4 regions of the Streptomyces sp. PL-25 genome follow, and region 1 is predicted to be linked to each of the others. Evidence: riboswitches for the same ligand, from Rfam matches in the RefSeq annotation. Region 1 holds a riboswitch; each other region holds the start of a gene.
The links. A riboswitch is a leader RNA that binds a small molecule or an ion and turns the genes downstream of it on or off. The one in region 1 is predicted to bind cobalamin.
Positions count from the first base shown of each region.

Region 1 (5,658 bases):
GGCGGGGCTGCCCGGGACCGGGCCGGGGACCGGGCAGTTGACGCTGAGCGCCCAGCACTGCCCGGACGCCGTGGACGCCACGTCGTAGAGGGCCTGGTGGGACAGGCCCAGGCGCTCGCCGAGCACGAACGCCTCGCTGACGGCGATCATGGAGACGCCGAGGATCATGTTGTTGCAGATCTTGGCCGCCTGCCCGGCTCCCGCGCCGCCGCAGTGGACGGCCTTCTTGCCCATGGCCTCCAGCAGCGGCCGGGCCTCGGCGAACTCCGCCTCGCCGCCGCCCGCCATGAAGGTGAGCGTGCCGGCCTCGGCGCCGACCACCCCGCCGGAGACAGGGGCGTCCAGCGACCGCATCCCGGCGGCGGCGGCCCGCTCGTGGGCCGTACGGGCGTCGGTGACGTCGATGGTGGAGCAGTCGACGAAGAGGGTGCCGGGCCGGGCCGCCGCCAGGACGGTGCCGTACAGGCCGAGGACGTGCCGTCCGGCGGGCAGCATGGAGACGACGACGTCGGCGTCCGCGACCGCCGAGGCGGCGTCGGCGGCGGGCTCGACACCCGCGCGGACGGCGCCCTCCAGGGCCTCGGGCACCAGGTCGTGGCCCCGTACCCGATGCCCGGCCCTGACCAGGCTGGCGGCCATGGGCGCGCCCATGTGCCCGAGTCCGATGAACGCGACGGTCAGGCTCACCAGGCCACCTCCACGGTGCTGTCGGATCCGGCGAGCCCCAGTTCGCGGTCGCCGAGCGGGGCGAAGAAGCGGTCCACGTCGGCCGCGCTGACCTCGGCGAGGGTGCCGGGCGACCAGCGGGGCCTGCGGTCCTTGTCGATGACCTGGGCGCGGACGCCCTCGACCAGGTCGGGGGCGGCGAGCGCGGCGCAGGAGACGCGGTACTCCTGGTCGAGGACCGCCTCCAGCGGGCCCAGGTGCCGGGCGCGGCGCAGCGCGGCGAGGGTGACCTTCAGCGCGGTGGGCGACTTGGTGAGCAGGGTCTCGGCCGCCTCCTTCGCGGCGGGCTCGCCGCGGCCGAGGAGGCGGTCCAGGATCTCCTCCACGGTGTCGGCCGCGTAGCAGGCGTCGATCCACTCCCGCTGCCCGGCGAGTGCGCCCGGCGGCGGCGACTGCACATGCCGGGCGAGCGCGTCGTGCACGGACAGCACGGCGAGGTCGGCGGTGAAGGCGCCGAGCGCGGCGGCGGGCACATGGTGGTCGGCGAGCCCGCACAGCAGGGCGTCCCCGGCGCCGGTCTGCGCGCCGGTCAGCGCCAGATGGGTGCCCAGTTCACCGGGGGCGAGGCTCAGCAGATAGGTGCCGCCGACGTCGGGGACGAAGCCGATGCCGGTCTCGGGCATGGCGACGCGCGCGCGTTCGGTGACGACGCGGACGCTGCCGTGGGCGGAGACGCCGACGCCGCCGCCCATCACGATGCCGTCCATGACGGCGACGTACGGCTTGGGGTAGCGGGCGATCCGGGCATTGAGGCGGTACTCGTCGCGCCAGAACGCGGCCGCCGCGGTGCCGTCGCCGGTCTTGGCGTCGTCGTGGATGGCCCGGATGTCGCCGCCCGCGCACAGGCCGCGCTCGCCCGCGCCGCTGATGACGACGGTGGCCACCTCCGGGTCGTGCTCCCAGGCGGTGAGGGCCGCGTCGATGCGGCGGACCATCTCGTGGGTGAGGGCGTTGAGGGCCCGGGGCCGGTTGAGGACGATGTGGGCGGCCCGGCCGTCGGTGCGCAGGAGGACGGGGTCCTCGGTGCCGGTCACCGGAACGCCTCCGTCAGGCCGCGGGCCACGATGACGCGCATGATCTCGTTGGTTCCTTCCAGGATCTGGTGGACGCGCAGGTCACGGACGATCTTCTCGATGCCGTACTCGCTGAGGTAGCCGTAGCCGCCGTGCAGCTGGAGCGCGCGGTCGGCGACCGTGTACCCGGTGTCGGTGGCGAACCGCTTGGCCATCGCGCACAGGTACGGCGCCTGCGGGTCGCCGGCGTCCAGGGCGCGGGCGGCCTGCTGCACCAGGGCGCGGGCGGCGGCGAGTTCGGTCGCCATGTCGGCCAGCCGGAAGCGCAGCGCCTGCGCGTCGAGCAGCCGCTGCCCGAACGCCTCCCGGTCGGCGAGGTGGGCGAGGCTGCGGTCCAGGGCGCTGCGGGCGCCGCCGAGCGAGCAGGCGGCGATGCCGAGCCGGCCGCCGTTCAGGCCGTTCATGGCGATGCGGAAGCCGTCGCCCTCGCGGCCCAGCAGCCGGTCGGCGGGCAGCCGTACGCCGTCCAGGATCACCTGGCGGGTGGGCTGGGCGTTCCAGCCCATCTTGCGTTCGTTGGGGCCGAAGCCCACCCCGGCGTCGTCCTTGTCGACGACGAAGGCGGAGACGCCGTCCGCTCCGGTGCCGCCGGTGCGGGCCATCACGACGTACAGCTGGGAGGCGCCCGCGCCGGAGATGAACTGCTTGACGCCGCTGAGCACATAGGTGCCGCCGTCGCGGACGGCCCGGCTGGTGAGGGCGGCCGCGTCGGAGCCCGCGCCGGGTTCGGTCAGGCAGTAGCTGGCCAGGTCGTCCATGGCGCACAGCCGGGGCAGCCACCGCTCGCGCTGGGCCGGGTCGCCGTAGCGGTCGATCATCCAGGCGACCATGTTGTGGATGGAGAGGTATCCGGCGATGGCGGGGCAGCCGGAGGCGAGGGTCTCGAAGACGAGGACGCCGTCGGCCCGGCCGAGGCCGGAGCCGCCGGACTCCTCGCGGACGTAGACGCCGCCGAGGCCGAGCCCGGCCGCCTTGCGCAGGACGTCGACCGGGAAGTGCTTGTCGCGGTCCCAGTCCAGGGCGTGCGGTGCCAGGTGGTCCTGGGCGAAGTCGAGGGTGGTCTCCACGAGGGCCTGCTGGTCCTCGGTGAGCAGGGTGTGGGTCATGGTCGCTCAGCCCATCGTGGGAATGGTGAAGCTCGCGCCCTCGCGCAGCCCGGCGGGCCAGCGGGACGTGACGGTCTTGGTACGGGTGTAGAAGCGGACGGCGTCCGGTCCGTGCTGGTTGAGGTCGCCGAAGCCGGACCGCTTCCAGCCACCGAAGGTGTGGTAGGCGACCGGGACCGGGATGGGCACGTTGACGCCGACCATGCCGGTGTCCACCCGCCGGGTGAAGTCGCGGGCGGTGTCTCCGTCCCGGGTGAAGATCGCCACGCCGTTGCCGAAGGCGTGCTCGCTGGGCAGGCGCAACGCCTCCTCGTAGTCGGCCGCGCGGACCACGGACAGGACGGGACCGAAGATCTCCTCCTGGTGGATGCGCATGTCGGGGGTGACCCGGTCGAAGAGGGAGGCCCCGGCGAAGAAGCCGTTCTCGTGCCCGGGGAGCACGAAGTCGCGTCCGTCCACGACGAGTTCGGCGCCCTCCTCCACTCCGAGGTCGACGTAGGACCGTACGCGCTCCACCGCGTCCCGGGCGACCAGCGGGCCGAAGTCGGCCTCCGGGTCGTCGCTGCGGCCGATGCGCAGCGTGCCGATGCGCTCCTTGAGCCGGGCGACCAGGGCGTCGGCGGTCTCCTCGCCGACCGGCACGGCGACCGAGATGGCCATGCAGCGCTCGCCCGCCGAGCCGTACCCGGCACCGACCAGCGCCTCCACGGCCTGGTCGAGGTCGGCGTCCGGCATCACGATCATGTGGTTCTTGGCGCCGCCGAAGCACTGGGCGCGCTTGCCGTGGGCGGCGGCGGCGGCATAGACGTGCGCGGCGACCGGGGTGGAGCCGACGAAGCCGAGGGCGGCCACGCGGGGATCCTCCAGCAGGGTGTCGACGGCTTCCCGCGCGCCGTTGACGACATTGAGGACGCCCGGCGGCAGGCCCGCCTCCAGGAAGAGTTCGGCGAGCCGCAGCGGCACCGAGGGTGCCCGCTCGGACGGCTTGAGGACATAGGCGTTTCCGCAGGCCAGGGCGGGGGCGGCCTTCCAGAGCGGGATCATGGCGGGGAAGTTGAACGGGGTGATGCCGGCGACCACACCGAGCGGCGAGCGCAGCGAGTGCACATCGATGCCGGTGCCCGCGTTGTCGGTGAACTCGCCCTTGAGCAGGTGCGGGATCCCGGCGGCGAACTCGACGACCTCCAGGCCGCGCTGGAGGTCGCCGTGCGCGTCGGCGACGGTCTTGCCGTGCTCGGCGGAGAGCAGCCGGGCCAGGTCGTCCTTCTCCTGCTCGACGAGCTGGAGGAAGCGCAGCATGACCCGGGCGCGGCGCTGCGGGTTCCACTCGCCCCAGGCGCGCTGCGCCTCGGCGGCGACGGTGACCGCCGCCTCGGTCTCGGCCCGGTCCGCCAGCGGTACCCGGGCCTGGACCTCTCCGGTGTTGGGGTCGTACACGTCGCCCTGGGCCCCCGAGGTGCCCGGGACGTTCTCGCCGCCGATGAAGTGGGTCAGTTCCCGTACACCGGCGGGGTGGTTCGGACGGATCATGGGTGCCTGCTCTCGTCAGGTGGGGGTGATCCAGGACGGCGCGCGCGACCGGCGCACGGCCCGCTCATGGACGCGGGCGTGCGCGAGGGCGGTCGGCGCGGAACGCTGAGGACGCCGGACCGTCAGGCCGTCGGGCCGGGGCGGGTGAGGCCGGTGGCGGAATGCGGGGAACTCCCGCGGCGCAGCTCGCCGGGATCGTGGAAACGCACCGGTGCCATGCGTGTCAGCTCCATCCTCGTGGACCACACGGAACATCCCACGGCCGGTATCCTGACTCCCGGATCAGCGCGCGCCGTCCGCCTTCCCGACATCCAGCTCGTCAGTGGCGTCCTGCTCGACGGCGTACTCCCCGGTCACAGTGGCGGGACCGTGCCGGAATCACACCGGCTTCCCTGCACCGCGGGCCTACGTCCCTAGAATATAGTTGGACGTCCTAGTAAATCCAGTGCCACGGGTGGAGCCGTACCGGATTCCCGCCGAAGCGGACCCCCGCCGGGGCGCCGGACCGGCCGGAGGAGCGGCGCTCCCCCGGCCGCCGGGCGGCGGGCGGCCGTCAGAAGGCCGTCCAGGTGAACGCCACCGTGTCCCCGGCGTTCAGCTCGAACTGGCAGCCGCCCACCGGGGTGGGCGTGCCGTTGACGGAGATGTTCCAGTACGCCGAGCCGCCGCCGCTGACGTTCTTGATGCTGTCGACCGCGTAGTCGTCGAACGACGCGTACCAGGCACCGTCCCAGCCGAAGTGCCGCTTGCGGGCGGCGTCGTCGAGGGCGGCGGTGGGCGTCGGCACGGCGGAGGCGTGGGCGCTCCCGTTCGTCCCGTCGCATCTGTGCGTACCGCCCGTCGCCGTGGTGACGTCGTGGCCGCGCGTCCAGACCTTCCCGTGGAACAGCGGCCCGTCGGGGCCCTGCACGGTCAGCGTCACCCTGACCGGGGTGTTCGTGCCGTGCACGGCGTGCGTGCCCGGTACGCCGTGGGCCTGGGCGGTGGCCGGCGCGGCGGCCAGGGCCACGCCGAGGGCGACGGAGGCGATGAGCGTACGGCGCAGGGAGGTACGGGAGACGGCTGAGGTGCCGGAGGTGTGTCGCACGGCGGGAGCCTTCCTGGTGTGGGCGGCCCGCAGCCCCGTCGCCGAGCGGACGGAGCGGACACCGCCGCCGCCTCGGGCGAGACTCTCGGCTTCGCGCTGCAGACCATGACAGGGGAAGCGGTTCACGGCGCGCCCC
Region 1 covers NZ_CP136997.1:5,891,965-5,897,622, reverse strand. The annotation lists gene mmsB (3-hydroxyisobutyrate dehydrogenase) at 1-687, opposite strand, end outside; gene R4Z62_RS26355 (enoyl-CoA hydratase/isomerase family protein) at 684-1,760, opposite strand; gene R4Z62_RS26350 (acyl-CoA dehydrogenase family protein) at 1,757-2,905, opposite strand; gene R4Z62_RS26345 (CoA-acylating methylmalonate-semialdehyde dehydrogenase) at 2,912-4,435, opposite strand; cobalamin riboswitch at 4,679-4,852, opposite strand; gene R4Z62_RS26340 (DUF4430 domain-containing protein) at 4,989-5,522, opposite strand.

Region 2 (5,658 bases), 810 kb from region 1:
CGCTGGACCAGTGCAACTGCCAGGCCCCTTCGACAGGTTCGAGGCGGGCCAGCAGCGCGGTGGCGACAGGCGCCTCGTCCAGGGAGTGGATGATGCGGTCGAGACGGGTGAGGGAGGTGCTGGGCGGGGTGCCCCGGTCGTAGTAGAGCGCCCGCAGCATGTTGCGGATCTGCGCCATGTCGGCGGCGGCCCGCAGATCGTGGCCGACCACGTCGCCGATGACGGCCACGCATGCGCCGTCGGGCAGCCGCATCGCGTCGTACCAGTCGCCGCCCACCGCGGCGGGTGCGCTGGCCGGGCGGTAGGCCGCGCCGGCGGCGAAGGGCCTCAGGTCGGGCAGCCGGGGCAGCAGGAGCCGCTGGAACTGCTCGGCGCTGTTGCGGGCCTGGTGGTAGAGGCGGGCGTTCTCGATGGCCACCCCGGCGGTGCCGGCGAGCGCCCGGATGACGCCCTCGTCGTGCCGGTCGAAGGGCTGGCCGTCCTTGCGCTCGGAGAGGTAGAGGTTGCCGTAGACGCGTCCGCGCACGCTGATGGCCACGCCGAGCAGGGTGTTCATCGGCGGGTGGCCGGGCGGGAACCCGGCGGACTCCGGATGCCGGGAGATGTCGCGCACCCGCAGCGGCTCGGGGTGGTGGATCAGGTGGCCCAGCAGCCCCCGGCCCCTGGGCAGCTCCACGCCCTTCAGGTCCGCGAGTTCCTGCGCGCTCAGGCCGAGCGGGATGAACTCGTCCAGCAGCCGCCCCTCCTCGTCGAGGACGCCCATGGCGCCGTAGCGCGCGCCGACCAGGTCCATGGCGGTGCGCACGATACGGCGCAGCACCCTGGGCAGGTCCAGGTCCCCGGTGATGTCGACGACCGCCTGGAGGAGTTCCTGAAGGGTGCTCTGGGCACGGGCCAGGGCGCGCAGTTGCTCGCCGATGCGGTTCAGGTCGGAGCTGAGCGGCAGGTCGAGCAGTGAGGCGTACGGGTCCTCCCCCGCCGCGTCGCCTGTCCGCGGCTCCTCGTGCCCGTCCCGTGGCCCGTTCCGGTCGTCCGCCATCACCGCTGTCCCGCCTCCGCCGTCCGCCGCCCGCAGTCCGCTCCGGGCGCCGCTCGCGCCCGGCCGTGGTCCGGCCCGTCGCGCGGGCCGACTCCGACATCTGAACCGCGGACCTGCTCGCACCGCCCGGCGACGGGCCCGCACGCCGCGCGGGGACACCCTATCGGCCCCCTCTTCGGGGTGCGGCGCGGGCGGTCGGGCGCCGGGGCGCCGTCCGGCGCCCCGGCCGCCGTGTCCGCGCGCGGGGACACGGCGGGGCCGGGAGGGGGCCGGAGCAGGGGCGGTGACGGGGTCCGGAGGAGTAGCGGTGACCGCGTGGGGAGGTGCGCAGGCGCGTCGGCGGTCAGGAGGCCGGGACGCTCGCCCGGGGCCGTCCGGCGGCCCGCAGTGCCTTGTGGGCGAGGGCGTCGGTCAGGGCCCGCATGGCGGCGACGACGACACTGGCGTGTACGCCGGTCGTGGTCCACTCCCGTTGGGCGTCGCGGGAGACGACGAGGACGCGGGTCAGCGCGGTGCCGTCCGCGGAACCGTCCGCGGAGCGCTCGGCCACCGCGTCCAGGACGCGGACGCTGTGGTCGGCGAGGCGGACCTCGTCGAGCCACGGCAGGTGCGGGGCGAGGGCCCGGCGCAGGGCCGCGTCGAGCGCTTCGAGGGGGCCGTTGCCCTCGGCGGTGGCGGTGGCCTCCCGGGTGCTCCGGCCGGTCGCCGGGGCGGTGCTGGGGGTGTCGGGGGTGTCGGGGGTGCCGTCCGGGTCCGGGAGGCTCAGCCGGACCGTCGCCTCGGAGACGACCGCGCCGTCCGGGGCGCGGCGCTCCACGACCTGGTACGACAGGGGGGTGAAGGGCGGGAACGGGCGTCCCGGCCCGCCCTGGCCGCCGGGCTCACCGGCCGTCAGTTCGTCGTGCAGGAGCAGTTCCAGGGAGGCGTCCGCCGCCTCGAAGGACCAGCCGCCCGCCTCCAGGCGCTTGATCCGGGCGACCGCCCGGGAGAGGGCTTCCAGGTCGTCGAGTCCGAAGCCGAGTTCCAGGCACTTGAGTTCCAGGCTGGTGCGCCCGGCCATCTCGCTCACCAGGATGCGGGTGCCGTTGCCCACGACGTCCGGGTCGATGTGGTGGTAGAGCGCGGGGTCCACCTTGATCGCGCTGGCGTGCAGGCCCGCCTTGTGGGCGAAGGCCGCCGCGCCGACGTAGGGCTGGTGCCGGTCGGGGCTGATGTGCGCGGTCTCGGCGAGGGCGTGGGCGGTGCGGGTCAGGTCGCCGAGCCGGGTGCGCGGCACCACCGGCATGCCGAGCTTGGTGGTGAGGTTGCCGATGACCGCGAACAGGTCGGCGTTGCCCGCCCGTTCGCCGTAGCCGTTGGCGGTGCACTGGACGTGGGTGGCGCCCGCCTCCACGGCGGCGATGGTGTTGGCCACGGCGCACCCGGTGTCGTCCTGGCAGTGGATGCCGATACGGAACCCGGTGCGGGCGGCGACCTCGCCGACGGTCTCGGCGAGCCGGCCGGGGAGCTGGCCGCCGTTGGTGTCGCACAGGACGGCGACGTCGGCGCCCGCGCCCATGGCGGCGTCCAGCACTCGCAGCGCGGTGGCGGGGTCGGCGGCGTAGCCGTCGAAGAAGTGCTCGGCGTCGAGGAAGACCCGGCGGCCCTCGGCCACCAGGAGGCGCACGGTGTCCCGTACCATCGCGCAGTTCTCCGCCACGTCCGTGCGCAGCGCCCGTTCGATGTGGCGCCGGTCGGACTTGGCGACCAGGGTGATCACCGGGGCCCGGGAGTGGAGCAGGGCCTGTACCTGCGGATCCCGCTCCGCGCTGCGGCCGGGTTTGCGGGTGCTGCCGAAGGCGACCAACGCGGCGTGTTCCAGGTGCAGTTCGTCCGCCGCGCGGGCGAAGAACGCGGTGTCCTTGGGCAGCGCGCCCGGCCAGCCGCCCTCGATGAAGCCGACGCCCAGGGCGTCCAGGGTGCGGGCGGTGGTGAGCTTCTCCGCGACGGAGTAGGAGATCCCCTCGCGCTGCGCGCCGTCGCGGAGGGTGGTGTCGTACAGGTGGAAACCGTCGCCGAGGGGGGTGTCTGCCGGTGTGGTGCGTGTGTGAGCCACTGGGCGTCCTTCCTGGGGAGTTCCTGGGTCCGTGCGCGGCGGTCTACGGGAGCACGGTCCTGCGGCGCGACCGGTCGCCGTCCCAGGCGGCGCGGTTGACCGGGGCGGCGGGGAGGTCGCCGCGCAGCGCCGTCCCGAGCTGGGTGACCGCGGAGTCGGTCATCCGCACGATGGTCTCGGCGGTCAGTCCGGCGGTGTGCGGGGTGAGGATGACGCGCGGGTGGCTGAGCAGCGGGTGCCCGGCGGGCAGCGGCTCCGGTTCGACGACGTCGAGTCCGGCCGCCGCGATGTGGCCGCTCTCCAGCGCGGCGACCAGCGCCTCGGTGTCGAGGACGCCGCCGCGGGAGCAGTTGACGACGAAGGAGCCGCGCGGCAGCCGGGCGAGCTGGTCGGCGCCGATCATCTGCCGCGAGGTCGCGGTCAGGGCGGGCGCGAGCGCGAGGATCGTGGACCGGGACAGCAACTCGTCGAGGGAGGTGACGAGTTCGGCGCCGACCAGATGGGCGATGCGGGGATCGGCGTACGGGTCGTAGGCGAGTACGTCCGCGCCGAAACCGGCGGTCAGCTTTCGGGCGGTCTCGGCGCCGACGTAGCCGAGTCCGACGACGCCCACCGTCTTGCCGTGCAGTTCGTGGAGGCTGAGGTCGCTGCGCTGCCGCCAGGCGGAGCCGTCGCGGGTGGCCGGGTCGGCCCAGTGGAGCTGTTTGAGTGTGGCCAGGATCAGCATGACGATGTGTTCGCTGACCGGGATCCGGCCGAAACCGAGCTGGTTGACGACGAGGATCCCGAATTCGGTGGCCGCCTCGATGTCGACGTTGTCGGTGCCGAATCCGGAGGTGGAGACGACGGTGAGCCGGGGTGCCGCCGCGAGTATCCGGCGGCTGACTTTCTCGGGATAGCGCACCCAGAGCGCATCGGCGTCGGCCACCGCCGCCATCACCTCGGATTCCTCGGAGGAATCCACGACGACGACTTCGGCACCGAGGCCGCGCAGTCTGTCGGCGCCCGAGGAATCGTACATCGGACGCCAGAGAACGATCTTTGTCACTTCTTCTCTTCCCATCCCCGGATGCTCACGCACGCGGAATCGGCGGTGTCGAAGGGGCGGTGCGCGGGCCACGCGGCACAGGACGGCCGCGGAATCGGCCGCCGGGGCGGTCGGTTCGCGTGCGGTCACCGTGGAACGCGTGCGCGCGGGCACGCCGGAACATGCCCCCGACGGAGCTAGGCGAGGATGGAGAAAACCGGCGCCGAAAGCGTGCGGCGCCCTGTCTCGGCATGCGGGAGATTCCCGTAACGCATCAGCACCATCCTCGTGGGCCTCGTCGTGACACCTGCGGGCGGCAATCTGACTTCCGGGGATTTCTCCCCGGTCACAGTGGCGGGACCGTGCCGGATTCTCACCGGCTTCCCCGCTTCGCAGGCACTGGTGATTCATGTATAGCAGCGGGCCCCGTTCCCCGGACCCCCCTATGGCCGCCGCGAACCCCCTATTCGGTACGGGGATTCACGAGGGGTCGGACGGAGCGCCGCCCGGCGCTCACACTCGGGCGAGCAGGGCGGCGAGCGGCGCCGGTACGTGTCCCGGGTCGAGGGCCTCCACGAGGACCCGGCCGTAGTGGATCTTGCGGCCCTTCTTGGTGCCGAGGAAGCGCCGCATCCGCTGGTGCGCGGTGCGCTCGCGCTGCGCGGGCTGGTTCTCGAAGGTCCGCAGGGCGCGCAGGTCGCCCTCGTCCCGGATCAGTTCCTCGACGCGGGCGACGCCCAGGGCGCGGACGAGTTCGTCCTCCAGGTCCGCCGCGCACACGAAGTACGCGCCCGGTGCCGTGCCTGCCGCGGCGAGGGCGCGGGCGTAGTAGCGGCGCTCCCCCTCGTCGCACAGTCCGGTGAGGCGCAGGCCGAGGCCGGCGGGGCCGAGGAGGCGGGTGAAGCGCCCGACGTTGGTGACACCGCCCATCGGCAGCACGCAGACGCCCTCGGCCGCCAGGTCCCGGCCGTGCCGGGCGGCCAGCGCGTCGACCGCCGCCGCGTCGCTCGGCCCTTCGAGCAGGACGGCGGTCCGTACGGGCAGCAGTGCGGCCAGTTCGCGCACGGGACCGCCGGGGCCGCCCGACGTCCCGTGCGCGAGGACCGCCTCCCGGAACGCGCCCATGTCAGCCATGGGAGGAGTCTCCGCCCCGGTCGCACCACCGTGCCAGGGTTTTTCCGCTCCCGGCCCAGGGTCTTTCGTTCGGATCAGGCCGGATGAGGCACCAGGGCACGCGAGCCCGGCATGATCCGGACGAGAGGCCCTAGGTGAGCGGCCCGGCGCCCGTGACCGGGTAGGGCACGAAGGTGCTGCTGTGGTGGTCGATGAGCAGCGGGCGGCCGAGCGGTGGCGCGGCCCGCTGCGAGCAGTCGAGGCGTTCGCAGACGCGGCAGCCCATGCCGATGGGGGTGGCCGCCGCGGCGTTGTCGAGGTCCAGGCCCTCCGAGTAGACGAGGCGGTGGGCGTGGCGGATCTCGCAGCCCAGGCCGATGGCGT
Region 2 covers NZ_CP136997.1:6,701,116-6,706,773, reverse strand. The annotation lists gene R4Z62_RS29860 (PP2C family protein-serine/threonine phosphatase) at 1-1,039, opposite strand, end outside; gene cimA (citramalate synthase) at 1,383-3,134, opposite strand; gene R4Z62_RS29850 (NAD(P)-dependent oxidoreductase) at 3,178-4,155, opposite strand; adenosylcobalamin (AdoCbl) riboswitch at 4,429-4,573, opposite strand; gene R4Z62_RS29845 (TOPRIM nucleotidyl transferase/hydrolase domain-containing protein) at 4,675-5,295, opposite strand; gene R4Z62_RS29840 (short-chain fatty acyl-CoA regulator family protein) at 5,426-5,658, opposite strand, start outside.
Region 2: it holds a riboswitch for cobalamin, as region 1 does, so the genes downstream of both, R4Z62_RS29850 (NAD(P)-dependent oxidoreductase) here and R4Z62_RS26345 (CoA-acylating methylmalonate-semialdehyde dehydrogenase) in region 1, are expected to answer to the same signal.

Region 3 (5,658 bases), 4.3 Mb from region 1:
AGCCGGTCGTAGGGGACGCCCGACGGGGTGACGAGGACGGTGTCCCCCACCCGTACCGACACATTGCCCGAGGTCCCGACAACCAGGCCGTCGACGACGGTGCGGCGGGCCGTGTCCACCAGGTCCCGCCAGGCGCGGGCCAACTCGTCCTCGTCCGGCGGCGCCTCCCCCGTCGCCCGGGTCTCGTGTGTCTCCCGTGCCCCCTGGTGCTCCTGAGTCCCGCGCGTGCCGCTCGCGCGTCCCGTGTGCCCGATCTCCCGCCGTCGTTCAGCCATGCGGCGATCCTGCCAGCCCGGCGGGGGTCCGGACCGGAAGCGGATCTCCCGGAAGTGGGAGACAAGCCACAGGTTCGGACACCACCGCGACCGTCCCAGTTCACCTTCCGTTCACCCGGGTTACCTACGTTCGACGAGCCAATGACGCTCGAACGATTGCCTGGGTAAATGGAAAGCTTCTCGCTGATCCTCGCGATTGTGGTGGTAACCGCACTCGCGTTTGATTTCACGAACGGTTTCCACGACACCGCCAACGCGATGGCCACCACCATCTCCACCGGCGCACTCAAGCCCAAGGTCGCGGTGGCCATGTCCGCCGCGCTGAACCTGGTGGGCGCGTTCCTCTCCGTGGAGGTCGCCAACACGATCTCCAAGGGTCTCGTCGACGAGACCGGCATCCGTCCCGAGGTCATCTTCGCCGCCCTGGTCGGCGCGATCCTCTGGAATCTGCTGACCTGGCTGGTCGGGCTCCCGTCCAGTTCCTCGCACGCCCTGCTGGGCGGTCTGATCGGCGCCACCATCGCCTCGGCCGGCGTCGGTGCCGTGCACGGCGACGTCCTGGTCACCAAGGTCATGATCCCGGCGGTCGCCGCGCCGGTCGTCGCGGGCGTCGCCGCGGTGGTCGCGACCCGGCTGTCGTACAGGATCGGCGCGAAGACGGACGGCAGGGCCGCCGAGAAGGGCCACCGGGTCGGGCAGATCGCCTCCGCGGGCCTGGTCTCGCTGGCGCACGGCACCAACGACGCGCAGAAGACGATGGGCATCATCACCCTCGCCCTGATCGCCGGCGGTGCCGTCTCCCCCGGCGCCAACCCTCCCACCTGGGTGATCCTCTCCGCGGGTCTGGCCATCGCGCTCGGCACCTACATCGGCGGCTGGCGCATCATCCGCACCATGGGCACGGGCCTGACCGACCTCCGGCCGCAGCAGGGCTTCGCCGCCCAGACCAGCTCGGCCGCGGCCATCCTGGCCTCCTCCCACCTGGGCTTCTCGCTCTCCACCACGCATGTCGTCTCCGGCTCGGTGATGGGTGCGGGCCTGGGCCGCAAGGGCGGCGTGGTCCGCTGGTCCACCGCGGGCCGCATGGCCGTCGCCTGGGTGCTGACGCTGCCGGCCGCCGCGGTGGTCGGCGCGGGCGCCGAGGTCGTCACCGGCCTGGGTGACTGGGGCACCGCGCTGGTCGCCGTGTTCCTGGTGGCCGCGAGCTTCGCGATCTGGAAGATCTCCCGCCGCCAGGTCGTCGACCACACCAACGTCAACGCGACCGAGCCCGCCGCCGGGGAACCGGCCGGCGTGGTGACCCAGGCGATCGCCGCGGTGGCCCCGCCCCCGGCCGCGGCACCGGCGGCGCCCCTGGCGGGCGCGGCGGCGGCCGACGGCCTCATGGCCACCATCCCCGCCCCGGCGCCCGTCCCCGTCCTCGACCCGAGCCCGGTCGCGGCCCCGGCGGCGGCCACCCCGCCCGCCGCCGCCGTCTGACCGCGCGCCCCACCCGGCTCCCGAGAATCAAGAAAGCAGCTCCGACATGAAGATCGACTGGGCGGCCCTCGGTTCCGTCTTCGGCGTCAGCCTCGTGGCCACCGTCGGCCTGGTGGTCCTGTTCACCCTCGGCATCGCGGGCCTGTCCCGCCGCGAGGCCGCGTCGACCCGCGGCGAGTCGGCCCTCGCCGCCACCGCCGGTGCCTATGCGTGCTTCGCGCTGTGTGCGGCGGCTGTCGCCTACGGAATTTCCCTGATTCTGGGCTGACCACAGGAAGCCCTGCGGCCACTCAGCCCCCGGCCGCACCGACCGCATCAACCCCCGTGAGTCGTTCTATGACGCTTACGGGGGTTTTTGCTGTCTTCGACCACTCTTCACGACCTCAGCGAAACGACACATGTCATACTGACAGAGGCTGGTCGCCGTGGTCTAAGTCACCTACTCTAGTGGGTAGTTAACTGTTCGATGGTGGCAGCCCGACAAGTCAACGCCGACATGTGGCAGGGAGCACCATGCCAAGAGACATCGATCCGAGCCTCAACCGACGCAGGCTGCGAATCGAACTGCGCAAGGCACGCGAGAACGCCGGGTTGACCCAGCGGGACACCGCGAAGGCCCTCGAATGGTCGCTCTCCAAACTGATCAGGATCGAGGCCGGGACGGTCAGTCTCGGGGTCACGGACCTGCGGGCCCTGCTCCAGTTGTACGAGGTCACGGACGCCGGTCTGGTCGCGGAGCTGGAGGACGCGGCACGCGGCTCGAAAGGACAGTCATGGTGGGCGCAGTACAGCGACGTGGTGTCGCCCCAGTACGCCTTGTACCTGGGGTACGAGGGGTCGGCGGACACGATCCGCATGTACAACCCGACCATCCTGCCGGGGCTCGTGCAGACGGAGGACTACGCCACGGCGCTGCTGGCCCCCATGGCCCCCGAGTCACGGGTCCGGCAGCAGGTGGACCTGCGGCTCACCCGTCAGGAGCGGTTCTTCGACACGGGCGACGGTCCCGAGATGAACATCATCCTGGACGAGGCGGCCGTCCGGCGTCAGATCGGCGGTCCCTCGGTGATGCGCCGGCAGCTCGACCACCTGGCGACCCTGGCGGAGCACCCGCGCACCACGCTCCGGGTGCTGCCCTTCTCGGCGGGAGCGCACTTCAGCGTCACCACCGCGTTCATCCTGCTCACGTTCAAGGACGACGACGACCTCACCTTCATCGAAGGTCCGGGAGGCGGTCTGTCGAGCCGGGGCGACCTGGGGCTGGAGGTCCGCTACCAGGAGTGCTTCGAGGAGATCGGTCCAAGGGCGTACGAGGGCGACCGGATGAGTGAGCTGCTGGCGTCGGTCAGGGAGAGTCTGGACAACAGCTGAACCGGGCGGGGACGACCCGGGCGGGAACGGGGGAGGCCCCATGGCGGTCTTCGGAATACGGGCGTGGTGGCAGCGCCTGCGCGCAGGTACGGAGCCGGAGGGCGCCGTGGCTCTCGACGACAACTCGCTCAAGAAGGAGGCCATGCAGAGTCCGGACCTGACCGACGCTCTGATCCGGCTGGAGAGCGCGCGGGTCGCCGGTGAGATCCGGCTGATGTCGGTGCGGCTGCTGCTGGGCACCGCCTGTGGCAGCGTCCTGCTGCTGAGTGTCGCCCTGGCCGCCCGGGTCGCGCCCAGCCTGCCCTTCGGCGCCGCCACTCCGCTCACCACGACGATCGCGGGGGCCGGCGGAGCGGCGGTCGTCGCGGCGGCGGGCGCGGGACTGGGCAGAGCGATGGGGCGGCGCTCCGGCGGCACCGGCCGGCGGGAGATCAGCGAGGGGGTTCGCTCCGGGGCTGAACCGCCGCAAGGGCACGGCTCAGCACCCGGAGCCGGTCCGTGAGCGGCGTCATCCCCCACCACAGGCCCGCGGCGACGGCGACCAGCACGGTCACCACCAGCCAGACCACCCCCCTGGCGACACCCCCCGGAACGAGGAGGGCCGCCAATGCCCCCGCCCCCACCGCGACGACGCCCGTCGCCGAGGAGAAGAGGATCAACGAGGCCACCGCCGAGGCGTGGCCCCCCGCCGAGCCCGGGGCCCTCACTCCTGCCGGGGCCGTTCGTCCGGCTCGTTCTCGCATGTGCGTCCCTCCCGTCCCCCCGGACGGATCATGAGCCGTCCGCTTCCGGGTCCACAAGCTCCTCCAGAAAACCACACCAGGCCGTCCGCCCGAAGGCGAGCCGTCCGCTCCCCGGGCACTTCGAGTCGCGCACGAGCGTGCGGCCTCGTTCGGCGGCCACCTCCACGCATTCCTGTCCGTCGCCCGAGTAGCTGCTCCTGACCCAAGCGCGCCCCGTCGGCTCCCTGCCTGCCAACGCCCACCTCCTTCAGCCCCCATGGGTGTTCATGACAGGAGTCTTCCCGGCTTCCATGCCGGGAAAGAGGCCAAAAGGAGCCGTTTCAAGTCCGCGGGCCCAGGCCGGGGATATGAGCCTCGGCACACCACCCCGCCGCAGGTCAACGGCAAGTTGACGGCTGTTCCGGGGCCGTGGTGGACTTCCGGGGCCATGTACGGCGGCAGAAGAGGAAGCCGGTGCGAATCCGGCGCGGTCCCGCCACTGTCACCGGGGAGGAACATCCCCGGGAGCCAGGAACTCTCGCCGCCGGTCACGTCGAACCAGGGCGCGGACACCCTGAGTGAGGACCATCGCCATGCGCGGCTGCCGACCGAGGTTCATCAGCGATTCCCTGACCGACCCCGCGGCCGGCTGACCCGATGGGTGCCGATCGCGTCTTCGCGTACGGCGCCGCCGCCGGCCTCCTCGGTGACCTGTTCCTCGGCGACCCGCGCCGCGGGCATCCGGTCGCCGTGTTCGGGCGGGCCGCGGGCGCCGTCGAACGTGTGCTGTGGCACGACCACCGTGGCTGGGGCGCGCTGCACACCGCCGTGTGCGCCGGTGGCGCCGTCGCGCTGGGGGCCGCCGCCGCCCGCGCCGCCCGCGCCCCCCGCTTCCCGTACACCGCCTCCGTCCTGCTGACCGGCGCCGCCACCTGGGCCGTGGTCGGCGGCACCTCGCTGGCCCGCGAGGCCCGCGCCGTCGGACGGGCCCTGGAGTCCGGCGACATCGAGGCCGCACGGGCGCGGCTGCCGCATCTGTGCGGACGCGACCCGCAGGCGCTGGACGCCGCCCAGATCGCCCGCGCGGTCGTCGAGTCGGTCGCCGAGAACACCTCCGACGCCGTGGTCGGCGCCCTCGTCTGGGGTGCCGTCGCGGGCGTGCCCGGCCTTCTCGGCTTCCGTGCCGTCAACACCCTGGACGCCATGGTCGGCCACAAGTCGCCCCGCCACCGGCGCTTCGGCTGGGCCTCCGCCCGCCTCGACGACCTGGCCGGCTGGCCGGGCGCCCGGCTGACCGCCGTCCTGGCCACCGCCGCGGGCGGCGATCCGCGCGGCGCCGTACGGGCCTGGCGCGCGGACGCCGGACGGCACCCGAGCCCCAACGCCGGGCCGGTGGAAGCCTCGTTCGCGGGCGCGCTCGGCGTCCGCCTCGGCGGCACGCTGTCGTACGCCGGGCGCGTGGAGCACCGGCCGGTGCTGAACGGCGCGGCGGGGCGCGCGGTGCAGGCCGGTGACATCGACCGGGCCGTACGGCTCTCACGGCGCGTGAGCTGGCTCGCGCTCGGCACGTGTGCCGCCGTGAAGCTCCTGTGCGGCCGTCGCGACCGTCGGACGAAGGGACGTACGTCATGAGCGGTGGCCGGGGCGGCGGGCTGCTCGTCGCCGGGACCACCTCCGACGCCGGCAAGAGCGTCGTCACCGCCGGGATCTGCCGGTGGCTGGTGCGCCAGGGTGTCAAGGTCGCGCCGTTCAAGGCGCAGAACATGTCCCTCAACTCGTTCGTCACCCGCGAGGGCGCCGAGATCGGCCGG
Region 3 covers NZ_CP136997.1:1,552,234-1,557,891, forward strand. The annotation lists gene R4Z62_RS06890 (class II aldolase/adducin family protein) at 1-275, opposite strand, end outside; gene R4Z62_RS06895 (inorganic phosphate transporter) at 444-1,754, shown strand; gene R4Z62_RS06900 (hypothetical protein) at 1,801-2,022, shown strand; gene R4Z62_RS06905 (helix-turn-helix domain-containing protein) at 2,268-3,125, shown strand; gene R4Z62_RS06910 (hypothetical protein) at 3,166-3,627, shown strand; gene R4Z62_RS06915 (DUF397 domain-containing protein) at 3,897-4,103, opposite strand; cobalamin riboswitch at 4,264-4,404, shown strand; gene R4Z62_RS06920 (cobalamin biosynthesis protein) at 4,505-5,479, shown strand; gene R4Z62_RS06925 (cobyric acid synthase) at 5,476-5,658, shown strand, end outside.
Region 3: it holds a riboswitch for cobalamin, as region 1 does, so the genes downstream of both, R4Z62_RS06920 (cobalamin biosynthesis protein) here and R4Z62_RS26345 (CoA-acylating methylmalonate-semialdehyde dehydrogenase) in region 1, are expected to answer to the same signal.

Region 4 (5,658 bases), 930 kb from region 1:
CCAGCACAGGAACGGAGCCGCACATGTCAGATGGGCCAGGAGTGGGCAAAGGGGTGGTGACACCCCTGCGGGTGGTCATCGGCCTCTGCCTCGTCGCGCCGTTCGTGGCGATGCTGTGGGTCGGTTCGTACGCGAAGACCGACCCCACGTTCATCGGCATCCCGTTCTTCTACTGGTACCAGATGCTGTGGGTGATCATCTCCACGGTCCTCACGGTGATCGCCTACCGGCTCTGGCAGCACGACCAGCGCGGGCGCCGCACCGGTGACTCCGCGTCCGCGAAGGGCGGTGCGGCCCGGTGAAGGACGGCGTCAACGGCGTCGCGCTCGGCGTCTTCATCTTCTTCTTCCTGCTCGTCACCGTCATGGGCTTCCTGGCAGCGCGCTGGCGCCGGGCGGACAACGAGCACAGCCTGGACGAGTGGGGCCTGGGCGGCCGGTCCTTCGGCACCTGGATCACCTGGTTCCTGCTCGGCGGCGACCTGTACACCGCCTACACGTTCGTGGCGGTGCCCGCGGCGATCTACGCGACCGGGGCCGCCGGGTTCTTCGCGGTGCCGTACACGATCCTGGTCTACCCGCTGATCTTCACCTTCCTGCCCCGGCTCTGGTCGGTCTCGCACAAGCACGGGTACGTGACGACGTCCGACTTCGTGCGCGGGCGGTTCGGCTCCAAGGGCCTGTCGCTGGCGGTGGCGCTCACCGGCATCCTCGCCACCATGCCGTACATCGCGCTCCAGCTCGTCGGCATCCAGGCGGTGCTGGACGTGATGGGCGTGGGCGGCGGCGAGAACACCAACTGGTTCGTGAAGGACCTGCCGCTGCTGATCGCCTTCGGCGTGCTGGCGGCGTACACGTACTCCTCGGGGCTGCGCGCGCCCGCGCTGATCGCGTTCGTGAAGGACGCGCTCATCTACATCGTCATCGCGGTCGCGATCATCTACATCCCGATCAAGCTGGGCGGGTTCGACGACATCTTCGCGGCGGCCTCCGAGAAGTACAGCAAGGCGGGGGCGGGCGGACTGGCACCGGCCCCGGGCGGCCAGTGGACGTACGCCACCCTGGCGCTGGGCTCCGCGCTGGCGCTGTTCATGTATCCGCACTCGATCACCGCCACGCTGTCCTCGCGCAGCCGCGAGGTGATCCGCCGCAACACCACGATCCTGCCGCTGTACTCGCTGATGCTGGGCCTGCTGGCGCTGCTCGGCTTCATGGCGATCGCGGCGGGCGTGAAGGTGCAGAACGGCCAGCTGGCCATCCCGCAGCTGTTCGAGGACATGTTCCCGGACTGGTTCACGGGCATCGCCTTCGCGGCCATCGGCATCGGCGCGCTGGTGCCGGCGGCGATCATGTCGATCGCGGCCGCGAACCTGTTCACCCGCAACATCTACAAGGACTTCATCAAGCCGGACGCGACGCCCAAGGAGGAGACCCGGGTCTCCAAGCTGGTCTCGCTGCTGGTGAAGGTGGGCGCGCTGGTCTTCGTGCTGACCATGGACAAGACCGTGGCCATCAACTTCCAGCTGCTCGGCGGGATCTGGATCCTGCAGACCTTCCCGGCCCTGGTCGGCGGCCTGTTCACCCGCTGGTTCCACCGCTGGGCGCTGCTGGCCGGCTGGGCGGTCGGCATGGTCTACGGCACGGTCGCGGCCTACGGGGTCGCCTCGCCGACGCAGAAGCACTTCGGCGGCTCGGCCAAGGAGATCCCGGGCATCGGCGAGATCGGCTACATCGGCATGACGGCGTTCGTGCTGAACGTGGCCGTCGCCGTGGTCCTGACCTTCGTCCTCAAGGCCCTGAAAGCCCCCGACGGCGTCGACGAGACCCGCCCGGAAGACTACACGGCCGACGCCGGGGACGCCGGTGTCTCCGTCGAGCTGCCGCCCGCCACCGCGGGCAGCGCCCACTGAGCGGACGCCCCCTTCGAGGAGGCCGACGCCCTCGACCGGGCCGACGGGCCGCCGGGAGAATCCGGCGGCCCGTCGCCGTGTCCGTGCGGCACACTCGGGGCCATGGACCTCGTGATCAGGCCGGCGCTGCCCGGCGAGTACGCCCCCCTGGGCGAGATCACCGCCCAGGCGTACCTCCGGGACGGTCTGCTGGACTTCGGAGCCGACGACCCGTATCTGGACGTGCTGCGGGACGTCGCCGGACGGGCGGCGGCCTGCGAGGTGCTGGTGGCCGTGGCGCGGGACGAGGTGCTCGGGCGGGGTCGCCTTCGTGCCGTCCGGCGGCCCCATGGCGGACATCGCGGGTCCCGGCGAGGCCGAGATGCGCATGCTCGCGGTCGACCGCGCGGCACGCGGCCGGGGCGCGGGCGCGAGGCCCTGGTGCGGGCCTGCGCGGACCGGGCGCGGGCCACCGCGGGCTGTGTCCGCCTGGTGCTGTCCACCCAGCGCGCCATGCACAGCGCGCACCGCCTCTACGAGCGCCTGGGCTTCGTCCGCACCCCGCGGCGCGACTGGAACCCCTTGCCCCACCTGGCCGACACCAGGCTGCTCACCTACGCGTTGACCCTCTGACACCCTCCGCAGTCGACGCGACACAACATATGGGGGTGGCTTCCACACCCGGCACAAGATGTATGCTCATGCTCGCTGTCGTCGCAGGGGAATCCGGTGCGAATCCGGAACTGTCCCGCAACGGTGTACTCGTACGCACATGCCCTTGAGGCCGCATACGAGCGTCAGTCCGAGGACCTGCCAACAGTGCGCCCGGCCGTCCGGTCCGGGTGTCTGACGTCCGGGCCTCGCGGAATGGGCCGGTGGACGCGGCGCCGTGCGCGCTCGTGCTGCCGCTCCCTGCCCTCGCCGAGGCTCCGTGCCGAGCGAGGGAGAGCCACACGTGACCATCGCGCCCGCCGATCCGGTCTCAGCCGAGGGCCGCCTGGAGAACGACGGTCCCGGTGCCGCGCTGCTGCGGACCCTGACCGAGCTGACCGCCGACCTCCCCGACGCCGACCCCGGCCGGGTCGCCGCCGCCGCGCTGCGCGGCCGTTCGGCCCGCGCGGACGAGGCGGAGCTGCGGGAGCTGGCCACCGAGGCCGCGGCCGGGCTCATCTCCGAGGACCCCGCCTACTCCCGGCTCGCCGCCCGCCTGCTGACGCTCTCCATCCGGTCCGAGGCCGCCTCCCAGGGCGTCACCTCCTTCACCGAGTCCGTCGCCGTGGGCCACCGGGAGGGACTGATCGCCGACCGGACCGCCGCGTTCACCCGGCTGCACGCGGCCCGTCTGGACGCGCTGGCCGACCCGTCCGCCGACGACCGCTTCGGCTACTTCGGCCTGCGCACCGTGCACAGCCGCTACCTGCTGCGGCACCCGATCACCCGCAAGGTGATCGAGACGCCCCAGCACTTCATGCTGCGGGTGGCCGCCGGCCTCGCCGAGGACGACAGCCCCCGGGCCGTCGACGAGGTCGCCGCGCTCTACGGGCTGATGAGCCGCCTGGACTACCTCCCCTCCTCCCCCACGCTCTTCAACTCCGGCACCCGCCACCCGCAGATGTCCTCCTGCTATCTGCTCGACTCCCCCAAGGACGAGCTGGACAGCATCTACGACCGCTACCACCAGGTCGCCCGGCTCTCCAAGCACGCGGGCGGCATCGGGCTGGCCTACTCCCGCATCCGCTCGCGCGGTTCGCTGATCCGCGGCACCAACGGGCACTCCAACGGCATCGTGCCGTTCCTGAAGACCCTCGACGCCTCGGTGGCCGCGGTGAACCAGGGCGGGCGGCGCAAGGGCGCGGCGGCCGTCTACCTGGAGACCTGGCACTCCGACATCGAGGAGTTCCTGGAGCTGCGCGACAACACCGGTGAGGACGCGCGCCGCACCCACAACCTCAACCTGGCGCACTGGGTACCGGACGAGTTCATGCGCCGGGTCAACGCCGACGCGCAATGGTCGCTGTTCTCCCCGGCGGACGTGCCGGAGCTGGTGGACCTGTGGGGCGACGAGTTCGACGCGGCCTACCGCAGGGCCGAGGAGGCCGGGCTCGCGCAGAAGACGATGCCCGCCCGCGAGCTGTACGGCCGGATGATGCGCACCCTGGCGCAGACCGGCAACGGCTGGATGACCTTCAAGGACGCCGCCAACCGCACCGCCAACCAGACGGCGGAGCCCGGCCACGTCATCCACTCCTCGAACCTGTGCACGGAGATCCTGGAGGTCACCGACGACGGGGAGACGGCGGTCTGCAACCTCGGCTCGGTCAACCTCGGCGCCTTCGCCGACCCCGAGACGGGTGACCTGGACTGGGAGCGGCTGGACGAGACGGTCCGCACCGCCGTCACCTTCCTGGACCGGGTCGTCGACATCAACTTCTACCCGACCGAGCAGGCGGGCCGCTCCAACTCCCGCTGGCGGCCGGTCGGCCTGGGCGCGATGGGCCTCCAGGACGTCTTCTTCAAGCTGCGGCTGCCGTTCGAGTCCCCCGAGGCGAAGGCCCTGTCGACCCGCATCGCCGAGCGGATCATGCTGGCCGCCTACGAGGCGTCCACCGACCTCGCCGAGCGCAACACGCCCCTGCCCGCCTGGGAGAAGACCCGCGCCGCCCGGGGCGTGCTGCACCCCGACCACTACGACGTGGAGCTGACCTGGCCCGAGCGCTGGGCGGCCCTGCGCGAGCGGATCGCCGCCGTCGGCATGCGCAACTCGCTGCTGCTGGCCATCGCGCCGACCGCCACCATCGCCTCCATCGCGGGCGTCTACGAGTGCATCGAGCCGCAGGTCTCCAACCTGTTCAAGCGCGAGACGCTCTCGGGTGAGTTCCTCCAGGTCAACTCCTACCTGGTGCGCGACCTCAAGACGCTCGGCGTCTGGGACGCCCGTACCCGCGAGGCGCTGCGCGAGTCCAACGGCTCGGTGCAGGACCTCGCGTGGATCCCGGAGGACGTACGGCGGCTGTACCGCACGGCGTGGGAGATCGGGCAGCGCTCTCTGATCGACATGGCCGCGGCCCGCACCCCGTTCCTCGACCAGGCGCAGTCGCTCAACCTGTTCCTGGAGACGCCGACCATCGGCAAGCTCTCCTCGATGTACGCCTACGCCTGGAAGCAGGGTCTGAAGACCACCTACTACCTGCGCTCCCGTCCGGCGACCCGGATCGCCCGCGCCGCCCAGGCGCAGACCCGCGCCGCCGTCCCCGCCCAGCAGGTGGCCGACCCCGACGCGGTCGCCTGCTCCCTTGAGAACCCCGAGTCCTGCGAGGCCTGCCAGTGATGACCAGCACCACCCGTGACAAGAACCTGCTCGACCCGGGCTTCGAACTGACCCTGCGTCCCATGCGGTACCCGGACTTCTACGACCGCTACCGGGACGCCATCAAGAACACCTGGCACGTGGAGGAGGTCGACCTCCACTCGGACGTCGCCGACCTCGCCAAGCTCATCCCGAGCGAACAGCACCTCATCGGCCGCCTGGTGGCGTTCTTCGCCACCGGTGACTCGATCGTCGCCAACAACCTGGTGCTCACGCTCTACAAGCACATCAACTCCCCGGAGGCGCGTCTGTACCTGTCGCGCCAGCTGTTCGAGGAGGCCGTGCACGTCCAGTTCTATCTGACGCTGCTGGACACCTACCTGCCCGACCCGGAGGACCGGGCGGCGGCCTTCGCGGCGGTGGAGAACATCCCCTCCATCCGCGAGAAGGCGGAGTTCTGCTT
Region 4 covers NZ_CP136997.1:4,963,390-4,969,047, reverse strand. The annotation lists gene R4Z62_RS22540 (DUF3311 domain-containing protein) at 24-302, shown strand; gene mctP (monocarboxylate uptake permease MctP) at 299-1,909, shown strand; partial or broken gene R4Z62_RS22530 (GNAT family N-acetyltransferase) at 2,012-2,521, shown strand; cobalamin riboswitch at 2,584-2,720, shown strand; gene R4Z62_RS22525 (ribonucleoside-diphosphate reductase subunit alpha) at 2,844-5,216, shown strand; gene R4Z62_RS22520 (ribonucleotide-diphosphate reductase subunit beta) at 5,216-5,658, shown strand, end outside.
Region 4: it holds a riboswitch for cobalamin, as region 1 does, so the genes downstream of both, R4Z62_RS22525 (ribonucleoside-diphosphate reductase subunit alpha) here and R4Z62_RS26345 (CoA-acylating methylmalonate-semialdehyde dehydrogenase) in region 1, are expected to answer to the same signal.